Linked DNA regions of Acidaminococcus fermentans DSM 20731. The protein of the gene in region 1 interacts with the protein of each later gene in a pairwise test. Links are inferred from orthologs where the notes say so. Each region holds a gene or a part of one and is shown on either strand. Other genes may lie near its edges. The genes, in order: recA and dprA.

Region 1 (2,782 bases):
TCTTTCCTTGTTTTCCCGTTCCATTTCGGACCGGAGACGGTGGATTTCTTCCTTGGCTTCCAGCAGCGCTTCCTTCTTTTTGGCATCGCCTGCTTTTTTTGCTTCTTCCAGGATCTGTTTGGCAGTCTCTTCTGCGGAACCGATTTTGCCTTCTGCTACGTTTTTACGAGCCAGATATCCGCCTCCAACGCCTAATAAACAAAGGACTACAGCAATAACTACACTCATGGGATCTATGATGAGCACCTCCTCTTTTGCGTATTTTTCATCAAACCCTACTCATACAATAAATAAGGCAACCCGAGGTCGCCTTAACACCCAATGAACACGATTGGACAGAAATATTTTATAGTATTTTCACAGAGGTGTCAATAAAAAGGGGCTGTTGCCTGGGCAACAGCCCCTTTTTAGTCTCTAGTCACTAGTCCCCAGTCTCTAGCCAGTGGAGGGAACCCGGGCTGCGGGTTCCTATAAATCCTTTGAAAAATCTTCCAGTGCGCTGGCTATGGCGCCGCTGCCGAAGCCCCGGCTGGCCAACATCCTTGCCAGAGCGGCCTTGGCTTTCCGGTGATCTTCCGGATATTTCCGCCGGATTTTTTCCCCCTGGGCTTCCGCCAGGGCCAGGGCCCGTTGGGTTTCTTCCTCTTCCGTCACGTCTCCCAGCGCGTCCCGGGCCTCTTCCCCGGACAGGCACCGCCGGGTAAGCATCAGCCGCAGGTACTGCTTCCCGTAAAACTTTTTCCGGCGCCAGGCGTCCAGCACCGAATGGGCACAGCGAAAATCATCCACAAAATGATGGTCCGCCAGCTTCTGGATCACCTGGTCCTGGAGTTCTTCCGGGCAGCCCCGTTCCCCCAGCTTCTGCCGCAGTTCCCGGGTGCTGTGGTCCCGGAGGGCCAGTTTGTCCAGGCAGTAATTGTAGGCTTCCGCATGGGTGGTCAGGGATTTTTTGGATTTACTCCACATGGTCTCCATCCGTTTCCGGAGTCATCACCAGTCCGTCCGGTTCCTGGGCCGTTTCCTGGACCGGCACCGGTTTTCCGTCCGCCGGCAGGCCGGCAGCCGCCCGGATCCGGGCTTCCACTTCTGCGGCCATATCCGGATGTTCCTTCAGGAAGGTCTTGGTATTTTCCCGTCCCTGACCGATCCGCTGGTCTCCGTAGGAATACCAGGCACCACTCTTGTTCAGGATGTTGTACTGGACCCCCAGATCCACCAGACAGCCTTCGTGGGAAATCCCTTCCCCGTACATAATGTCGAATTCCGCCTGTTTGAAGGGAGGCGCCACCTTGTTCTTCACCACTTTCACCCGGGTGTGGTTCCCGATGATGTCGTTGCCGCTCTTCAGGCTTTCCACCCGGCGCACATCCATCCGGATGGTGGAGTAGAACTTCAGGGCACGGCCCCCGGTGGTCACTTCCGGATTTCCGAACATGACCCCTACTTTTTCACGGATCTGGTTGATGAACACCGTCGCCGTCCGGGATTTGGCAATGACCCCGGTGAGTTTCCGCAGGGCCTGGCTCATGAGCCGGGCCTGGAGGCCCACATGGGAATCCCCCATATCCCCTTCGATTTCCGCTTTGGGCACCAGGGCCGCCACCGAGTCGATGACGATGATGTCGATGGCACCGCTGCGCACCAGGGCGTCACAGATTTCCAGAGCCTGTTCCCCAGTATCCGGCTGGGAAATCAGCAGGTTGTCGATGTCCACTCCCAGGTGCCGGGCATATTCCGGATCCAGGGCGTGTTCCGCATCGATGAAAGCCGCATAGCCGCCCCGTTTCTGGGCTTCGGCGATCATGTGCAGGGCCACGGTGGTCTTCCCGGAAGATTCCGGTCCGTAGATCTCAATGATCCGGCCCCGGGGAATCCCCCCGACCCCCAGTGCAATATCCAGGGACAGGGCCCCGGTGGGAATGGTTTCAATATTCATTTTGGCGCTGGCGGCTCCCAGCTTCATGATAGATCCCTTGCCGAAATCCTTTTCGATCTGTTTCAGGGCCGCATCCAGCGCTTTATTTTTCTCCGCATCCAAACTCATGTTGTCATCTCCTTGTACCACAGTTGCTCTATCTAGTATATAAACGTTTGTTCGTAAAGTCAAGCTTTTCTGGGGAGATCTTTCAGTTCCTGCTGGGTGAATACGTAGGATTTGTTGCAGTACTGGCAGTGGACTTCGGTCTGGGGATCCTGGAGGATCTCTTCAAAGTCTTTCTGAGGCAGACCGCAGAGCATCCCGGCCACCTTTTCCCGGCTGCAGCCGCAGTGGAAGGAAACAGGATGGGATTCCAGGATTTCCACCGGCAGCCCCTTGGCCACCTTCCGGATCATCCCTTCCGCATCCAGACCGGTCTGGAGCAGCTCCGTCACATAGGGAAGGGTCAGGATATTGTCTTCCAGGGTCTTGATGGTTTCTTCCGAAGCATCCGGCAGCAGCTGGACGAAGTACCCGCCGGAAACAGCCACGGACCCGTCTTTTTCAATGAGCACGCCCAGGGCCACACTGGAGGGAGTCTGTTCGGACACCGCCAGGTACCGGGTGAGATCCGCTGCGATTTCCCCGCTTTTCAGGGTGGAAACCCCGGTGAAAGGTTCTCCCTGGAGAGGGCACCGGGTCACGGTGACCACCCCATAGTGGCCCACGCCGCCGCCCACGTCCAGCTTGCCGTTTTTCGGCGGCAGCATCACTTCCGGATGCATCACAAAGCCCCGGACCTGATAATCCCGGGCATCGGCCATCACCTGGCCCAGGGGGCCATCCCCCTTGAACCGGACCGTC
Region 2 (11,245 bases), 960 kb from region 1 along the record:
GGCGACACCACCACACTGACGATGCCGGTGAAACACAGGACGATCAGCAGCAGATTGCTGTAGGGCCCCACCAGCCGTTCATAGGCCAGGCTCTTGTCCAGGGGCAGCCAGGTCCGCAGCACATTGTACCCATCCATGGGCGGAATGGGCAGCAGATTGAAAAAGGCAAACCATACATTATAAAGCATAAGCCAGTTCAAGAACAGCAGCACTCCCCGGCCGGCGTTGAAATACCGGGGCAGGAACAGCTGGAGGAACATGGCCAGGAAGGTGACCAGCAGGTTGCTGGCCGGACCGGCGAAAGCCACCTGCAGCATTCCCTTCCGGGGATTGGCATAGTACCGGGGATCCACCCGCACCGGCCTGGCCCAGCCGAACCCCACCAGGATCAGCATCAGGGACCCGATCAGATCCAGATGGGCCAGGGGATTCATGGTAAGCCGTCCGTCCCCTTCCGGAGTGGGGTCCCCCAGGCTGGCGGACATGGCCCCGTGGGCATATTCATGGACGGTGATGGTAAACAGCAGCGCCGGGATCCGGTAGACCAGAGACGCATCCAGATTGAGCATAGGGAAAATTTCCTTTCCATAGGTTTTCTTCTATCAAAGCCGGCTGGGCCGGCCTCCTTCGGCCGCTGACCGTTGACAGCTGACCGCTGACGGGGCCGCTGCCAGAGCAGCAGCCCCATATCCCTATCATACTACCATAAAGGAGAAAAAGGGTCAAACTGCCCCTGCAGCCTGACCCTTTCCCTAAAATTCCTTCTTATTTCTTGTGTTCCTTCAGCCCGTCCCGGAGGTATTCGTTGAGGATCCGCACATAGGTCCCCTTCATCCCCAGGGATTCGGTTTCCAGTACCCCGGCACTTTCGAATTTCCGCAGGGCGTTGACGATGACGCTCCGGGTGATGCCGGCCTGGTCGGCGATCTTGCTGGCCACCAGCAGTCCTTCGTCCCCGGGCAGCGCCTTGAGGATTTCGGAGATGGCTTCCAGTTCGCTGTAGCTCAGGTTGGAGAAGGCGATCTGGACCATGGCCTTCTTCCGGCTGGCTTCTTCGATGTGCATGGCCTTGTCATGGAGCAGCTGCATACCGATGACAGTGGCGGCATATTCGCTGAGCAGCAGGTCGCTGTCCACGAATTCCTTCTTGAATTTGCCCAGGATCAGGGTACCCAGACGGACACCGTTGCCGAAAATGGGCACCACCGTGGTGTATTTGCTTTCAAACAGGCATTTGGTCCCTTCGCTGAAAGCGCACATGTTCTTCACCAGACGGTAGTTGGAAGAAGTCTCCCGGATCCCTTCCAGCCATTTTACATAGTCGGCGGGGAATTTGCCCACGTCCAGCACCTTTTTGATCATCAGCTCACATTCAAAGCCGTCCAGGATGGAGTAGCCCAGCAGCTCTCCCTCGCTGGAGACGATGTAGATGTTTGCCTTGATCACGTCCTTGAGCACTTCCGCCATCTTTTTGTAGCTGACGGTTTCCGTGTTCTGGAGCAGTTTGTTGATCATTCTCGTTTTTTCCAGTAATGGCAACATAATTGGTCCCTCCTAGGCCCTTGGATGATGTTTTTCATAAACGGCGGTAAGACGCTCCGCCGTCACATGCGTGTAGATTTGCGTGGTGGAAAGGCTCACATGGCCCAGCAGCTCCTGCACCGCCCGCAGATCCGCTCCGTGGTCCAGCAGATGGGTGGCAAAGGTGTGCCGGATGGTGTGGGGGCTCACATGCTTCTGCAGGGCTGTCATTTCCACATATTTGTCCAGGATTCTCCGTACGCTCCGGGCGCTGAGAGGCCGGCCCCGGCTGTTCACGAAGACGGTCTGGTGACGGGGCGCCTGGTATTTTTCCATCAGCGTCCCCCGGCTGTGCCGGAGATAGTCCTCCATGGCCGCCACACAGGGATGGCCCAGAGGCACCAGCCGTTCCTTCCGTCCCTTCCCCAGCAGGATGGCATACCGGTTGCCCAGATCCACCCGGGTCAGCGTAAGTCCCACCAGTTCCGAAACACGGCAGCCTGTGGAATAGAGGAATTCCAGGATGGCCCTGTCCCGGCGGCCCAGGACGGTGGTGCAGTCCGGCATCCGCAGCAGGAGATTGATTTCGAATTCTTCCAAAAACACAGGCAGCTTCTTTTCCAGTTTGGGGGTCCTCACCCGGGTAAAGGGGTTGGTCTTCACCCGGCCTTCCCGCCGGAGATACCGGTAGAAGGACCGCAGGGAGGAAATCCGCCGGGCAATGGTCCGCCGGGACAGGTCCCTGTCATGCATCTGGGCAAGATAGGAACGGATGTCCAGGACCGTTACCTGAGGCCAGCGGAAATCTTCGGTCCGCTGGGCCATAAACTCTTTGAAATGCCGGATATCCGCCAGATAGTTCTCGATGGTCAGGGGAGAATCGTCCTTTTCCACTTCCAGATAAAGGGCAAAATCCTCCGGCCACTTTTCCCCGGAGCCATCCGGCAGGCGGCTTTTTGTCTGTTCCATGGCACGCCTCAAATTGTACGAATTGTATTGAATTCCCGACAATTCATACTACCATATTCAGACTAATCATGCAAGTTATTTTTTACAATTTCGAGAAATTTTAGACTTCTGGCCGCTATGGCCGCATTTTTCTCTTTTTTGCCCCGGATTCTGGGTCCGTCCCAGGGAGCGATCAGTCCGAAGTTGATGTTCATGGGCTGGAAATGCTTCACTTCCGGGTTGCTGATGTAGTGGCTCAGGGCCCCTATGGCGGTTTCCCGGGGGAAGAGCACCGGCGGCTTCCCGGCCATGGCCCGGGCCGCATAGATGCCCGCTGCCAGACCGGAAGCAGCGCTTTCCACATACCCTTCCACCCCGGTCATCTGGCCGGCGAAATAGAAATGGGGCCGCTCCCGGAGGGAATAATCCGGATTCAGCAGCAGGGGGCTGTTCAGATAGGAATTCTTGTGCATAACCCCGTAGCGGACGAATTCCGCATTTTCCAGACCCGGGATCATCCGGAACACCCGTTTCTGTTCCGGCCATTTCAGATGGGTCTGGAAGCCCACAATGTTGTACAGGGTCCCCGCCCCGTTGTCCTGACGCAGCTGGACCACCGCATAAGGGTCCTCCCCGGTCCGGGGATCCGGCAGCCCCACCGGTTTCAGGGGGCCGAAGCGCATGGTGTCCTCTCCCCGGAGGGCCATTTCCTCAATGGGCATGCAGGCTTCGAACACATTGTGCTCGAAATCCTTCACCGGAGCCGTTTCCGCCCGGCACAGTTCCTGCCAGAACCGGATGTACTCCTCTTTGGTGAAGGGGCAGTTGTAGTAGGCCGCCTCCCCCTTGTCATACCGGGAAGCCTTGTAGACCTTTTCCTGGTCCAGGGAATCCACCGTGACGATGGGAGCCGCCGCATCGAAGAAATGGAAGTAATCCTTCTTCACCAGCTGCTGGATGGCTTCCGAGAGAGCCCCGCTGGTCAGCGGTCCGGAAGCGGTGATCACGTAGTCTTCCGGGGCGAACCGGCTGTAATCGGTGACTTCCTCTTCCACCAGGGTCACCAGGGGATTTTCCCGGATGGCGGCCGTCACTGCCTGGGCAAATCCTTCCCGGTCCACGGCCAGGGCGCCCCCGGCCGGCACCTGATGGGCGTCAGCGGCGGCAAGGATCAGGGAATCCAGCCGGCGCATCTCTTCTTTCAGGAGGCCTACAGCATTTTCGATGTTGTTGGCCCGGAGGGAATTGCTGCACACCAGCTCGCTGAAAAGGGCCGTATGGTGGGCCGGATCGCTTTTTCCCGGGCGCATTTCGTGGAAGATCACCGGGATCCCCCGCCGGGTCAGCTGCCAGGCGGCTTCACAGCCGGCCAGCCCGGCTCCGATAATATGGATGGTCATGTGTATAAACCTTTCTATAATACAGTCTCTAGTCTCTAGTCACTAGTCCGCAGCCTAAGGAAGAAATCCGCCAAGGCGAATTTCTGTGAATGTGCCTTCCGGGAGGCCATAAGTTCCGCCAGCGTCAGCTGGCTTCCTTCGGCTAGTGACTGATGACTAGTGACGGTGTGTGAAAAACTTTTTCACACACCCTATTTTTTTCTCAAACTGGCATTAGGACACTTCTCGTTGCTGCAGTGGAGCACCGTTTTCCCGTTCCGCTCTTTGTGTTCCACCATCATGCTGCCGCACTGGGGGCATTTTTCGCTGGTGGGTTTGTCCCAGGAGGTGAACCGGCAGGTGGGATAGTTGGCGCAGCCGTAGAACAGCCGTCCCGTCTTGCTGTGCCGTTCGATCAGTTCCCCGCCGCACTGGGGGCACTTCACCCCCACCTTCACCAGGATGGGCTTGGTGTTCCGGCATTCCGGGAAGCCGGGGCAGGCCAGGAATTTCCCGTGGCGCCCCTCCTTCACCACCATGAACCGGCCGCATTTCTCGCATTTCACGTCGCTGACGATCACCGGTTTTTCCACCACCGGGATGTTTTCGTCCGCCACCTTCAGGGCCTTTTCAAAAGGACCGTAGAATTCCTGGAGCACCGTCTCCTTGTCGGTCCGGTGTTCACTGATGGCATCCAGTTCGCTTTCCATATGGGCGCTGAAAGGCACATCGATGAAGGGGGAGAAATACTGGGTCAGCATATCGATGGTCAGTTTCCCCAGTTCCGTAGGCAGCAGCTTCTTCCCTTCCTTGGCCACATAGCCCCGGGCCAGGATGGTCTGGATGATGGGAGAATAGGTGCTGGGCCGGCCGATGCCCTTTTCTTCCAGTTCCTTTACCAGGGTGGCTTCGGTGAAGTTGGCCGGGGGTTCCGTAAAGTGCTGGACCGCCTCGTTCACCCGGATCAGGTTCAGCGCCGTGCCTTTTTCCAGGGCCGGTACCTTCTTGTCCTTTTCCTCATCCTTCCGGTCCGCCAGTTTCAGGAACCCGTCGAATTTCACCACAGAGCCCGTGGCCCGGAGTTCGTAGTTGTCCCCGGCGATGGTGAGGGTGGTCAGGGTGCTGATGCTGCTGGCCATCTGGCTGGCCACGGTCCGTTTCCAGATCAGGGTGTACAGCCGCAGCTGGTCCCGGTCCAGATAGGGAGCCACCGCTTCCGGAGTCCGGGCCACACTGGTGGGACGGATGGCTTCGTGGGCTTCCTGGGCATTCTTCCGGCTGCTGTACACATTGGGTTTCCTGGGCAGGTAATCCGGGCCGTAGTTGGCGTCCACATAGCCCCGGATCTCGCTGACCGCCGCATCCGCCAGGTGCACCGAGTCCGTACGCATATAGGTGATGAGCCCCACGGAGCCCTTCCGGCCCAGGGTCACCCCTTCGTACAGCTGCTGGGCCAGCATCATGACCTTTTTGGTGGAAAAGTTCATCTTTTTGTTGGCTTCCTGCTGGAGGCTGCTGGTGGTAAAGGGCGGCGCCGGCTTCCGCAGCCGGTCCCGGATGGCGCAGTCCGTCACCTGGTAGCTGGCCTTCTTCAGGTCTTCCGTCACCTGGTCCGCTTCCGCCCGGTTGTGGATCTCCAGTTTCTTCCCGTCCCGCTTCACCACGTCCGCCGTGATCTTGGGGGTCTTCCCGGGAGCCAGCACCACGGAAGAGGTCCAGTATTCCTCCGGTTCGAAGTCATCGATCAGCTTCTGCCGGTCGCAGATGATCTTCACCGCCACGCTCTGGACACGGCCGGCGCTGAGGCCCTTGCGGATTTTCCGCCACAGGAGCGGGCTCAGCTGGTACCCTACGATCCGGTCCAGGATCCGCCGGGTCTGCTGGGCATCCACCTTGTCCATATCGATGGCCTGGGGTTCCTTCAGGGCCCCCTTGATGGCCGTCTGGGTGATTTCATGGAAGGAAATCCGGCAGGCTGCCGCCGGGTCCACTCCCAGGATATAGCTCAGGTGCCAGGCGATGGCTTCCCCTTCCCGGTCCGGGTCCGTTGCCAGATAGATCTTGTCGGCTTTTTTGGCCAGGGTCTTCAGTTCTTTGATCAGGGGACCCTTGCCCCGGATATTGATGTATTTGGGTGTGAAATGATGCTCTACGTCAACACCGAACTGACTCTTGGGCAGGTCCCGCAGATGCCCCATGGAGGCACGGACCGTAAAGGTTTTACCCAGGAATTTTTCTATGGTTTTGGCTTTCGTAGGGGATTCCACAATGACCAGTTTATTTGTCACGATTTTCTCCTCCTAAAGTGCAGAATAACGATTTCGGCTGTTTCTCCGGATCCGGCCCCCCAGCTCCAGTTCCAGGAGCAGGGTGCTGAGCACCGCCAGGGGCCAGGGAAACGCACCGGCCAGGTCTTCCAGAGACTGGGCCCGATGTTTTTTGATCCACCGGTACAGGGCTCCGGCCCGTTCCTGTTCTTCCGGGGAAACTTCCCCGAACAGGTCCGGTTCCTCTTCTTCGGCCGGCCCGGTGCAGGTGCCCGGTTCCCGTCCCAGAAGGCTGTCCAGCAGTTCCCGGGGATCGTCCCCCAGCCTGGCCCCCTGTTTCAGCAGCCAGTGGGTGCCCTGGCTGGTTTCCGAATCGATGGGACCGGGAACCGCGTACAGGTCACGGTTTTCGTCCGCGGCGGCATGGGCGGTGCTCATGGCCCCGCTGCGGATGGCGGCTTCCACCACCAGCACCGACCGGGACAGGCCCACGATGATCCGGTTCCGCAGGGGAAAGTTCTGGGGCAGGGGCGGCGTCCAGGGGGACTGTTCCGTCACCAGGGCGCCCTGCTCACAGATCTTGTCGAACAGCCGCAGGTGGCGCCGGGGATACAGTTCTCCCAGGCCCCCGCCCAGGACCGCCACCGTAAGGCCTCCCGCCTCCAGGGCCGCCCGGTGGGCCGCCGCGTCGATGCCGTAGGCCCCGCCGCTGATCACCGGTACCTTTTCCAGAGCCGCCGCCCGGGCGAACCGGGCCGCCACGGCAAGACCGTAATCCGTAGCCTTCCGGGACCCTACAATGGCCAGGCAGGCCGGCTGCTCCGGCAGCCTTCCCTTCACGTACAGGACGGGAGGCGGGGCTCCCAGCTGGTCCACCAGGGGCGGATAATCCGGGCTCCAGCGGCTGATGATCCGGGCCCCATGGACCTGGCACCAGTCCCAGATTTTTTCCGGCAGGGCCGGTTTCCGGGAGTCCCTCCAGACTTTTTCCAGAGCCGGGGTCAGAAGGCCGGCGGCCCGGAGATCCTTTATTCCCGCCTTCCAGGCCTTTTCCAGGCTGCCGAAGGCTTCCCGCAGCACCGGCACCCCCTGGGGCGCCTCATAGCTGAGGAGATCAGCCAACGCAGCTCCATAGACTTCTTCCATACGTTCACATCCCTTGCTGCATATGATAGTAGTTTTCCCCTCCGCCTACAAACGCTAATAAGTATACATGGAAACTGTCTGAAAAATCAAGAGGGGGGCGATGCAGGTTCTGGGCAATGCCCCCGGCCCTTGCACCTTTCCCCCGTTTATTGTATGATAAGGGCAAACAATCATTCTTTGTACTTTGTCTAATGTTCGGCAAAGCCCATTTCCCAAGGAGGGACCCTGTATGCCTGCATCTCTCAACGCCACCCCTTCCGGGGAGCGTACCCATATCGGCCTGTTTGGCTGCCGGAACGCCGGCAAATCTTCCCTGATCAACGCCATTACCGGCCAGGACCTGGCCATTGTATCCGATTACAAAGGCACCACCACCGATCCGGTATCCAAAGCCATGGAGATCCTGCCCCTGGGGCCGGTGCTCCTTACCGACACCCCGGGGATGGACGATGATACGGATCTGGGCCAGTCCCGGATCGAAAAAGCCCGTCTGGTGCTCCGGAGCACGGATATCGCCCTGCTGGTGGTGGATGCCGCCACGGGGATGAACGATTTCGACCGGAAGCTGCTCCAGGAAATCCGGGACCGGAAGATCCCCTACCTGGTGGTGTTCAACAAATGCGACCTGGTCCCCAGCTTCACCCTGCCGGAAGACCTGAAGGACCACAGCATGCTGGTCAGCGCCCAGGCCGGCACCCGGATCTGGGAACTGAAAGAACGGATCTCCCAGGCCCTGGGCAAAGAGGAAGTGAAAAAGCCCCTGCTCCTGGACCTGTTGGAACCCCATGCCCTGGTGGTGCTGGTGGTACCCTGTGACGAAAGCGCCCCCAAGGGACGGCTGATCCTGCCCCAGCAGCAGACCATCCGGGAACTCCTGGACGGCCACTGCAGCGTCCTGGTTGTCCAGCCCCAGGAACTGCCCGCCATGATCCGCCTTCTGGGCCAAAAAATCAGCCTGGTGGTCACCGACAGCCAGGCCTTCCATACGGTCAGTCAGATGGTGCCCCCGGAGATCCGGCTCACCAGCTTCTCCATCCTGTTCGCCCGCTACAAGGGTCAGCTGGCCCCCTTCCTGGAAGGTGCCCTGAAGCTGAAGGACCTGAAGGACGGAGACCCGGTGCTGATTTCCGAAGGATGCACCCATCACCGGCAGTGCAACGATATCGGCACTGTGAAGCTGCCCAACTGGATCCGGAAATATTCCGGAGCCCGGCCAGATTTCCACTACAGCAGCGGCAAGGGGTTCCCGGACGACCTTTCTTCCTTTAAACTGGTAATCCACTGCGGCGCCTGCATGCTGAATCCCCAGGAAGTGGCCTACCGCCAGGGCGCCGCCCAAAAACAGAACGTGCCCATGACCAATTACGGCATCGCCATCGCCTGCATGAACGGGATCCTGCCCAGAGTCCTGGCCCCGTTCCCGGAGCTGTTGGAGAAGGTGAAGTAAAAAAAGAGGCGCTGTGAAAAAATCATCCACAGCGCCTTTATTTCGCTTGCGTCAGCTGGCTTCCATCGGCTAGTGACTAGAGACTAGTGACTGGTGACGGGGTGTGAAAAAGCATTTTTTCACACCCCCTTTTTATCCCTGCAGCGCCGAAATATCCCGGTCCACATCCACGGACACCCGGTAGCCCGGGTACAGGGCCCCCACTTCTTTTTCCAGTTCCCGGACAATGGCATCCCGGTCCCGGCCGAAGGTGACCACCACGTCGAACCGCATGGTTTTGGCTTTCCGGTCCACATAGAACCCATGGACCTGGAGAGCCCAGGTATGCTTCATCACCAGACCGCTCACCTTCTCCCGGATGGCTGCCGCCTCCGGATCCCGGGTGTTGCAGGAATACACCGTCACTCCGGACAGATGGACCCCGGTGGCCTGGAAGATCTTCCGGTTGATCCGATGGGTCAGCCGGTCCACCTGTTCCACCGTCATCACATCCGGCAGTTCAATGTGGACGGAAGCATAGTTCCGGCCGGGCCCGTAGTTGTTGATCATCAGATCATAGGCTCCCCGGATCTCCGGTTCCGCCACCAGCAGGTTCTTGATTTCCCGGACCAGCTGGGGATCCGGCCGTTCTCCCAGGATTTCATTCAGGGTATCCCGCAGCAGTCCATAGCCGCTGCGCAGGATGAAACAGGCAATGAAAGCCCCTACATAGGATTCCAGCGGGATTCCCCACTGGAGATACACCAGTGCCGCCACCAGCACGGAAAAAGACAGCACCGCATCGAACAGGGCATCGGACCCGGACCCCACCAGAGCCCCGGAATCCGCTTCCTTCCCCCGGGCCTTCACATACCGGCCCAGGATGATTTTGGCAATCACCGCCACCACCAGCAGCACCAGGGATACAGTGGTGTATTCCGGGATTTCCGGATCCAGAATCTTTTTCACACTTTCCACCAGAGCCGTGATGCCCGCATAGAAAATGATGAGGGAAATCACCAGGGCGCTGAGATATTCATACCGGCCATGGCCGAAGGGATGTTCGAAATCCGGGTTCCGGTCCGCCAGTTTGGCTCCGGCCACCGTAATAATGGAAGACAATACATCGGACAGGTTGTTCACCGCATCCATCAGGATGGCAATGGAATTGGTGGAAAAACCCACCACCGCCTTGAATCCCGCCAGCAGTATATTGACCCCGATGCCAATGAAACTGGTCCGCAGGATGATGGATTCCCTGCGGCCGTTTGTCATGGAAGTTCCCATAAGAACCAACCCCTCATACAGAATTGCACCCATTATAGCACAAATGGATGGGGATGGACAAAAGAAGCAGGGGGCGCAGGCCCGGCGCCCCGCCCGAATTTACGGTCCGTTCCGCTTATCGCGGGCAGGCTGACCTCTGACGTCTTACCAGCTCTTCACTTCTCCCCGGCCTCCATCCGCCCCTTTTCCCGCTTCAGGATCATGGCCAGTTCCGGGTCTTCCCCGGCTTCCACCGGGCCGTAATTGGTGTGGTTTCCTTCCCCGTCCCAGCTGCAGAGGAAGTACCCCATGGCACTGGCATCATATTCCACGGTGTAATACCGGGGATCTTCCCCCTGGAGCCCGTGGACCAGATAGGCCCGGGGACACAGGGTATTGAAATTCCAGCCTTCCTTGAAAGGAAAATGCATCCGCAGCACATAGCACTGGGGCAGGCCAGTGTGTTCATTGCGGATCTCCAGCCCTTCCGCGGAAAAATCCGCTTCCTGGAAAGACGGTCCATCCGCTTCCCCGGCTTCCGGCAGGTCTTTCAGGACCCCTGCACACAAGGGCCCGAACCCGTTCCCCAGAAGGAAGGGGCTGATCTGTTTCCCGTCTGGCCCGGGATAGACCACCGCCGGCAGGAACTGGTGTTCAAGGAAATACAAAGGGTCCATGTTACCCTTCCACCTCGACCAGTTCAATCTTGAAGTTCAGTTCTTTTCCGGCCATTTCGTGGTTGGCGTCGAAGGTGATGGTGGAATCGGTCTTTTCCGTCACCCGCACCGGAATCTGCTGGCCGTTGGGCGTGCTCAGGGCCACCCGCTGGCCCACTTCCAGGGCTTCAGAACCGGGCATCTCGGCGATTTTCACCGTCAGGACGTTCTGGGGATTGGGCTGCCCATAGGCTTCTTCCGGCATCAGGTGGATGTTCTTCACTTCCCCCACAGCCATATCCCGGACCGCATCATCGAATCCCTTGATCATCATGCCGGCACCCACCACGAATTCCAGCGGTTCCCCCCGGTCATAGGAAGAATCGAATTTGGTCCCGTCGTTCAGGGTCCCTTCATAATGGACTTTGACTTTCTTGTTTTCGTTGCTCATGTTTTTCTCCATTCTGTAGATAGATTCAGAAACTGTCAGACAGTCCTTATTGTACCGTACATAAGAAGGAAAGTAAACTGGAAAGGGGGTGTGAAAAAATGCTTTTTCACACCCCGTCACTAGTCACTAGTCTCTAGTCACTAGCCGATGGAAGCCAGCTGACGCAAGCGAAATAAAGGCGCTGT

The links.
Region 2: the proteins of recA (region 1) and dprA interact in binary tests that used the Bacillus subtilis proteins (3 or more experiments, as listed by UniProt). The link is inferred for Acidaminococcus fermentans DSM 20731 from one-to-one orthologs.

The regions. Positions count from the first base shown.
Region 1 is NC_013740.1:420,300-423,081, reverse strand. It holds recA (recombinase RecA), read right to left. Parts: upstream 2,045-2,782; coding sequence 956-2,044; downstream 1-955. Other genes in the region: hslO (Hsp33 family molecular chaperone HslO), read right to left, coding at 2,104-2,782; ACFER_RS01900 (regulatory protein RecX), read right to left, coding at 469-966; rny (ribonuclease Y), read right to left, coding at 1-228. UniProt on the Bacillus subtilis protein: Multifunctional protein involved in homologous recombination, DNA repair and competence.
Region 2 is NC_013740.1:1,375,335-1,386,579, forward strand. Bases 5,206-7,996 are described here. They hold dprA (DNA-processing protein DprA), read right to left. Parts: upstream 7,262-7,996; coding sequence 6,149-7,261; downstream 5,206-6,148. Other genes in these bases: topA (type I DNA topoisomerase), read right to left, coding at 5,206-6,136; hydF ([FeFe] hydrogenase H-cluster maturation GTPase HydF), read left to right, coding at 7,491-7,996. Also shown: ACFER_RS06355 (site-2 protease family protein), read right to left, coding at 1-569; GTP-sensing pleiotropic transcriptional regulator CodY, read right to left, coding at 766-1,542; tyrosine recombinase XerC, read right to left, coding at 1,555-2,490; methylenetetrahydrofolate--tRNA-(uracil(54)-C(5))-methyltransferase (FADH(2)-oxidizing) TrmFO, read right to left, coding at 2,553-3,869; more of topA, read right to left, coding at 4,061-5,205; more of hydF, read left to right, coding at 7,997-8,708; ACFER_RS06390 (cation diffusion facilitator family transporter), read right to left, coding at 8,841-9,974; ACFER_RS06395 (hypothetical protein), read right to left, coding at 10,130-10,630; ACFER_RS06400 (FKBP-type peptidyl-prolyl cis-trans isomerase), read right to left, coding at 10,632-11,060. UniProt on the Bacillus subtilis protein: Protein that helps load RecA onto ssDNA during transformation. Binds cooperatively to circular ssDNA, is able to bridge different segments of DNA. Favors the loading of RecA onto SsbA- or SsbB-coated ssDNA and formation of RecA-DNA filaments.